Regions from separate parts of the Streptomyces sp. NPDC014734 genome, predicted to be linked through region 1. Evidence: predicted binding sites of a transcription regulator. Region 1 holds the regulator's gene; the other holds the start of a gene.
The links. Region 1 encodes HrcA, which represses chaperone genes, less so after heat shock. Its sites were predicted from a motif close to TTNGCACTCNGNNNNNCNGAGTGCNAA; they were not measured.

Region 1 (3,409 bases):
CCACATAGATCCGGCCCGCCCGCGCCACCCGGGCACGCGCCCCGGGGACCGCGACCGATCCGGACGCCGTGCGCGCGGCACGTGCCGGGGCCGCCGCCGTCGGGCGCACCAGGGTGACCACCCTGCCCTCCAGCAGGAAGCCGCGCGGCGTCATCGGGAACACCCGGTGCTTGCCGAAGCGGTCCTCCAGGGTCACCGTCGGGCCCTCGGCCGTCTTCTCACAACGGATCACCGCACCGCAGAACCCGGTGGCGACCTCCTCCACGACCAGATCGGCTTCCGCGGGGACCTCGGGAACGGGGGCGGACCTCTTCCACGGCGGGGTCAGGTCCGGCTGGTAGCTGCGCATCGCACGACGATAGGACGGGAAGGGGGCACGACACGCCGGAGGGCCCGTCTCCCGTTCCCCCGGCCGGTGGTGGAACGCGGGGAACGTCGGGCGCGGCCGTCGTGGAACGGGGAAGGCCACGCGGCCGTCGTGGAACGCGGGGCGTCAGGCGCGGCCGTGCGGGGCGGCCAGCCAATCGCGCTGGGCCCGCACGAACGCCGCGTCCACCACCGCTCCGTGCCCCGGCACGTACAAGGCGTCCTCGCCGCCGAGCGCCAGCAGCCGGTCCAGCGCGTCCGGCCAGCGCGACAGGGCAGCGTCCCGGCCCGCCTGCGGTTCGCCGGACTCCTCGACCAGGTCGCCGCAGAAAACCACCGCCGGGGAGCCGGGCACGACGGCCACCAGGTCGTGGCCGCTGTGCGCGGGGCCCAGGCTCGCGAGCAGCACCCGGCGGCCGCCGCCCAGATCGAGCGTCAGCGCGTCGGCCACCTCGTGGTGCGGCGCCACCAGAGCCTCGACGGCCGCCGCCGCGTCCTGCTCGGACACCCCGTGACGTACCGCGGAGGAACGGATCGCGTCCGCACCGTGCCTCATCAGCGCGGCCATCCCGGCAGCTCCGTACACCTCGGCGCCGGGGAACGCGGCGGTGCCCAGTACGTGATCGAAATGCGGGTGGCTGAGTGCGACATGCGTCACGTCCCGGCCGAGCAGGGTCCGCGCCATGTCCCGGATCTCCGCACCCTCGCGGAGCGTCGATCCGGTGTCGCAGAGCAGCACTCCGTCGGCCCCGGCCACCAGCGCGACCGTCGCGTCCCACCCGGGAAGACGACGCCGGCCCACACCGTGACCGAGTCGCTCCCAGCCGAACTCTTCCCAAGACACGTCCATACCGGGACGCTACCGGCAGAGGCCCGCACGGTCTCACGAAGGTCCGGCCGGTTGCTCTTGCTAGGTCCCCACTCGACCGCCGTACACTGGCCGGGGGATTGCTGGCACTCGCGCCGACAGAGTGCCAGGGGGATTCCCGGGAAAGAAACGGGCGGGGCCCACGCACGGCCCGAGAACCACCGCTGAACGACTACTTGGAGGTGCGCGCGATGCTCAGCGAACGCAGACTCGAAGTGCTGCGCGCCATCGTCCAGGACTACGTCGGCACCGAGGAACCCGTCGGCTCCAAGGCGCTGACCGAGCGGCACAAGCTGGGGGTGTCCCCGGCCACCGTGCGCAACGACATGGCGGTGCTGGAGGACGAGGGCTTCATCGCCCAGCCCCACACCAGCGCGGGCCGCATCCCGACGGACAAGGGATACCGGCTCTTCGTCGACCGGCTCGCGGGCGTCAAGCCGCTCTCGTCGCCGGAACGTCGCGCCATTCACAATTTCCTCGACGGCGCGGTCGACCTCGACGACGTCGTGGGCCGCACCGTCCGGCTGCTCGCGCAGCTGACCCGGCAGGTCGCCATCGTGCAGTACCCCTCGCTGACCCGGTCGACGGTGCGGCACGTGGAACTGCTGTCGCTGGCACCCGCCCGGCTGATGCTCGTGCTGATCACGGACACCGGCCGGGTCGAGCAGCGCATGGTCGACTGCCCCGCGCCGTTCGGCGAGACCTCCCTCGCAGATCTGCGGGCCCGGCTCAACAGCCGGGTCGTCGGACGCCGTTTCACGGACGTCCCGCAGCTCGTGCAGGACCTGCCGGAATCCTTCGAGAGCGAGGACCGGGGAACCGTGTCCACCGTGCTCTCCACCCTGCTCGAAACCCTCGTCGAGGAGACGGAGGAGCGGCTGATGATCGGCGGCACCTCCAACCTCACCCGCTTCGGGCACGACTTCCCGGTGATGATCCGGCCGGTGCTGGAGGCACTGGAGGAACAGGTCGTGCTGCTGAAGCTGCTCGGCGAGGCCAAGGACTCGGGCATGACCGTACGCATCGGGCACGAGAACGCCCACGAAGGACTGAACTCCACGTCCGTCGTCGCGGTCGGCTACGGTTCGGGCGACGAAGCAGTCGCCAAACTCGGCGTGGTCGGACCGACCCGCATGGACTACCCCGGAACGATGGGAGCGGTACGCGCAGTGGCACGTTACGTCGGACAGATCCTGGCGGAGTCGTAAGTGGCCACGGACTACTACGCCGTACTCGGCGTACGCCGCGACGCGTCCCAGGACGAGATCAAGAAGGCATTCCGGAGGCTCGCCCGCGAGCTGCACCCGGATGTGAATCCCGATCCGAAGACCCAGGAGCGGTTCAAGGAGATCAACGCCGCCTACGAGGTGTTGTCGGACCCGCAGAAGAAGCAGGTCTACGACCTCGGCGGCGACCCGCTGTCCGCCTCCGGCGGCGGCGCCGGCGCGGGCGGCTTCGGACAGGGCGGCTTCGGCAACTTCTCCGACATCATGGACGCGTTCTTCGGCACGTCGTCGCAGCGCGGGCCCCGCTCGCGCACCCGGCGCGGCCAGGACGCCATGATCCGGCTGGAGATCGACCTCGCCGAGGCCGCGTTCGGCACCACCAAGGAAATCCAGGTCGACACGGCCGTCGTCTGCACCACGTGCAGCGGCGAGGGCGCCGCCCCCGGCACCTCCGCCCAGACCTGTGACATGTGCCGCGGTCGCGGCGAGGTCTCGCAGGTCACCCGGTCCTTCCTCGGACAGGTCATGACCTCGCGGCCCTGCCCGCAGTGTCAGGGCTTCGGCACGATCGTGCCGACCCCGTGCCCGGAGTGCGCCGGGGACGGCCGCATCAGGTCGCGGCGGACACTCACCGTGAAGATCCCCGCCGGTGTCGACAACGGCACCCGCATCCAGCTCGCGGGCGAGGGAGAGGTCGGCCCCGGCGGCGGCCCGGCCGGCGACCTGTACGTGGAGATCCACGAGCTGGCGCACCCGGTGTTCCAGCGCCGCGGCGACGACCTGCACTGCACCGTCACCATCCCGATGACGGCGGGCGCCCTCGGCACCAAGGTGCCGCTGGAGACGCTCGACGGTCTGGAGGAGGTCGACATCCGGCCCGGCACCCAGTCCGGCCAGTCGGTCCCGCTGCACGGCCGCGGCATCACGCATCTGCGGGGCGGCGGTCGCG
Region 2 (3,409 bases), on a different contig from region 1:
GGCGATCGGCAACCCGGCCGACGGCCCGTACGTCCTGGACATCGCCCGCCGCACCGGCGGCGCCGTCGAGGACGTCGACGACGAGCAGGTCGTCGACGCGATCAAGCTGCTGGCGCGCACCGAGGGCATCTTCGCCGAGACCGCGGGCGGGGTGACGGTCGGCGTGACGAAGAAGCTGATCGAGAACGGTGTGCTCGACCCGTCGCTGACCACCGTCGTCCTCAACACCGGGGACGGCCTCAAGACGCTGGACGCGGTGGCCGCCACCTCGCAGGCGACCGCGACGATCCGCCCGAGCCTGGACGCGTTCCGCGCCGCCGGCCTCGCCTCCGCCTGATCCTCCCGAGACCGAAGAAAGGCATCCGCCATGAGCGTCAAGGTCCGTATCCCCACCATCCTCCGCACCTACACCGGCGGCCGGGCCGAGGTTCCGGCCGACGGCGAGAATCTCTCCCAGGTCATCGCCTCCCTGGAGCAGAACCACCCGGGCATCGCCGCCCGCGTCCTGGACGACCAGGGCAAGCTGCGCCGCTTCGTGAACGTCTACGTCAACGACGACGACGTGCGCTTCGAGAGCGGGCTGGAGACGGCGACGCCGGACGGCGCCGGCATCTCGATCATCCCCGCCGTCGCGGGCGGCTGCTGACGCTCCCGGGCCTTCGTCGGACGACCCTCCGTCCGCCCGCTGCCGGACGGCTGTCAGGCGGCGGGCGGACGGCCGTCGGGCGGTTTCACGGTGTTATCGAATTGCCCCCTCCGGAACAAACGGAGGGGGCAATTCTGCATGGTTGAGCGCGGTAGAGTGTGGGAAGTCCCCCAGCTTCGCGTGCCGCCCGCCCCATGAGATTGCGCCCGGTCACGACAAGAAGTGGCCAATGTGCTCGATCTTCATGTGCCATAAGTCACTTTTGCCCGGCCCGACTTGCCCCGGAACCTTGTGAATCCTTCATATCCGGGCGATCAGTCGTGCCCGGAATTCTCGTCTGATTGACCTGTTGCAGAGGGCAGTTGGGCAGATACATTCAGCCGCGGTCGACGCGTTCCGGCGCACACACACCCTCTCCTGTCGGAGGGTGGGTTCTGACCCGGGTCCGCGAAGTGCGGTCCTGCGCAAGGGCCAGTAATAGGGGAGTTAGGCATGGCTCAGGGCACCGTCAAGTGGTTCAACGCGGAGAAGGGGTACGGCTTCATCGCGGTCGACGGTGGTGCGGATGTTTTCGTCCACTACAGCGCGATCCAGATGGACGGCTACCGCACCCTCGAAGAGGGTCAGCGAGTTGAGTTCGAGATCTCGCAGGGCCAGAAGGGGCCGCAGGCGGACATGGTCAAGCTCGCCGTCGGCTGAGTTCGGCGCGGTCGGCCAACAACGACACCACTCACGCACGGAGGGCCCGTACCCCGGGGACACCCAGGGGTACGGGCCCTCCGCGCGTGCGCCCGCGGCCGGGGCGGTCGGGAGGGGTGTCCGGGGCCGGGAGGAGGAGGGGCGGAGTTCCGTCGTCGGACCGTCGGCCCCGAGCCAACCTTCCCCGAGGACGCTTGCACTCTCGGGGGTCGAGTGCTAATCATTGCGTTAGCACTCTCCAGGTGAGAGTGACAGAACTTGGACCGGGCCGGTGAGGCCCGCAGGTCCGGTGGGGCAAGGAACCACCGGCACGCAGGCCGTCCGTCGCGGGCGCCACTCGGTCCGGAGAAATCCACCCCTGTCCGGGAGGACCACTTCACATGGCCAAGATCATCGCGTTCGACGAGGAGGCCCGGCGCGGTCTCGAGCGCGGCATGAACCAGCTCGCCGACGCCGTCAAGGTCACCCTTGGCCCCAAGGGTCGCAACGTCGTCCTTGAGAAGAAGTGGGGCGCCCCCACGATCACCAACGATGGTGTGTCCATCGCCAAGGAGATCGAGCTGGAGGACCCGTACGAGAAGATCGGTGCGGAGCTGGTCAAGGAGGTCGCCAAGAAGACGGACGACGTCGCCGGCGACGGTACGACCACCGCCACCGTTCTCGCCCAGGCGCTCGTCCGCGAGGGCCTTCGCAACGTCGCCGCGGGTGCCAACCCGATGGCTCTCAAGCGGGGCATCGAGAAGGCCGTCGAGGCCGTCTCCGCCGCCCTCCTGGAGCAGGCCAAGGACGTGGAGACCAAGGAGCAGATCGCTTCCACGGCCTCCATCTCCGCCGCCGACACCCAGATCGGCGAGCTGATCGCCGAGGCCATGGACAAGGTCGGCAAGGAAGGCGTCATCACCGTCGAGGAGTCCCAGACCTTCGGTCTGGAGCTGGAGCTCACCGAGGGTATGCGCTTCGACAAGGGCTACATCTCGGCGTACTTCGCCACCGACATGGAGCGTATGGAGGCGTCGCTCGACGACCCGTACATCCTCATCGTCAACTCGAAGATCAGCAACGTGAAGGACCTCCTTCCGCTGCTGGAGAAGGTCATGCAGTCCGGCAAGCCGCTGCTGATCATCGCCGAGGACGTCGAGGGCGAGGCCCTGTCGACCCTGGTCGTCAACAAGATCCGCGGCACCTTCAAGTCCGTCGCCGTCAAGGCCCCGGGCTTCGGCGACCGCCGCAAGGCCATGCTCGGTGACATCGCCATCCTCACCGGTGGCCAGGTCATCTCCGAGGAGGTCGGCCTCAAGCTGGAGAACGCCGGTCTCGACCTGCTCGGCCGCGCCCGCAAGGTCGTCATCACCAAGGACGAGACGACGATCGTCGACGGCGCCGGTGACAGCGACCAGGTTCAGGGCCGCGTCAACCAGATCCGTGCCGAGATCGAGAACTCCGACTCGGACTACGACCGCGAGAAGCTCCAGGAGCGCCTCGCGAAGCTCGCCGGCGGCGTGGCGGTCATCAAGGCCGGTGCCGCGACCGAGGTCGAGCTGAAGGAGCGCAAGCACCGCATCGAGGACGCGGTGCGCAACGCCAAGGCCGCCGTCGAGGAGGGCATCGTCGCCGGTGGTGGCGTGGCTCTGCTCCAGGCCTCGGCCGTCTTCGAGAAGCTGGAGCTCTCGGGTGACGAGGCGACCGGCGCCAACGCCGTCAAGCTGGCCCTGGAGGCCCCGCTCAAGCAGATCGCCGTCAACGGTGGCCTGGAGGGTGGCGTCGTCGTCGAGAAGGTGCGCAACCTGGCCGTCGGCCACGGTCTGAACGCCGCGACCGGCGAGTACGTCGACATGATCGCCGAGGGCATCCTCGACCCGGCGAAGGTCACGCGTTCCGCCCTGCAGAACGCCGCGTCCATCGCCGCGCTGTTCCTGACCACCGAGGCCGTCATCGCCGACAAGCCGGAGAAGGCCGCCGCGGCCGCTCCGGGCGGCATGCCGGGCGGTGACATGGACTTCTGATCCCTCGGGATCGGTAGTTCGGTCGGGCGACAGCCGGACTGTCGCGCAGGCCCCTGGGACC

Region 2: groL (chaperonin GroEL) is a predicted target of HrcA. The motif match lies at 1,539-1,565, and genes of this name have one in related genera.

What each region holds. Positions count from the first base shown of each region.
Region 1 is NZ_JBIBYN010000007.1:102,393-105,801, reverse strand. Features, by position in the region: gene ACF1CT_RS14025 (DUF3097 domain-containing protein) at 1-349, opposite strand, end outside; gene ACF1CT_RS14020 (MBL fold metallo-hydrolase) at 494-1,216, opposite strand; gene hrcA (heat-inducible transcriptional repressor HrcA) at 1,426-2,442, shown strand; gene dnaJ (molecular chaperone DnaJ) at 2,443-3,409, shown strand, end outside.
Region 2 is NZ_JBIBYN010000019.1:174,590-177,998, forward strand. Features, by position in the region: gene thrC (threonine synthase) at 1-337, shown strand, start outside; gene ACF1CT_RS27165 (MoaD/ThiS family protein) at 368-646, shown strand; gene ACF1CT_RS27170 (cold-shock protein) at 1,139-1,345, shown strand; gene groL (chaperonin GroEL) at 1,726-3,348, shown strand.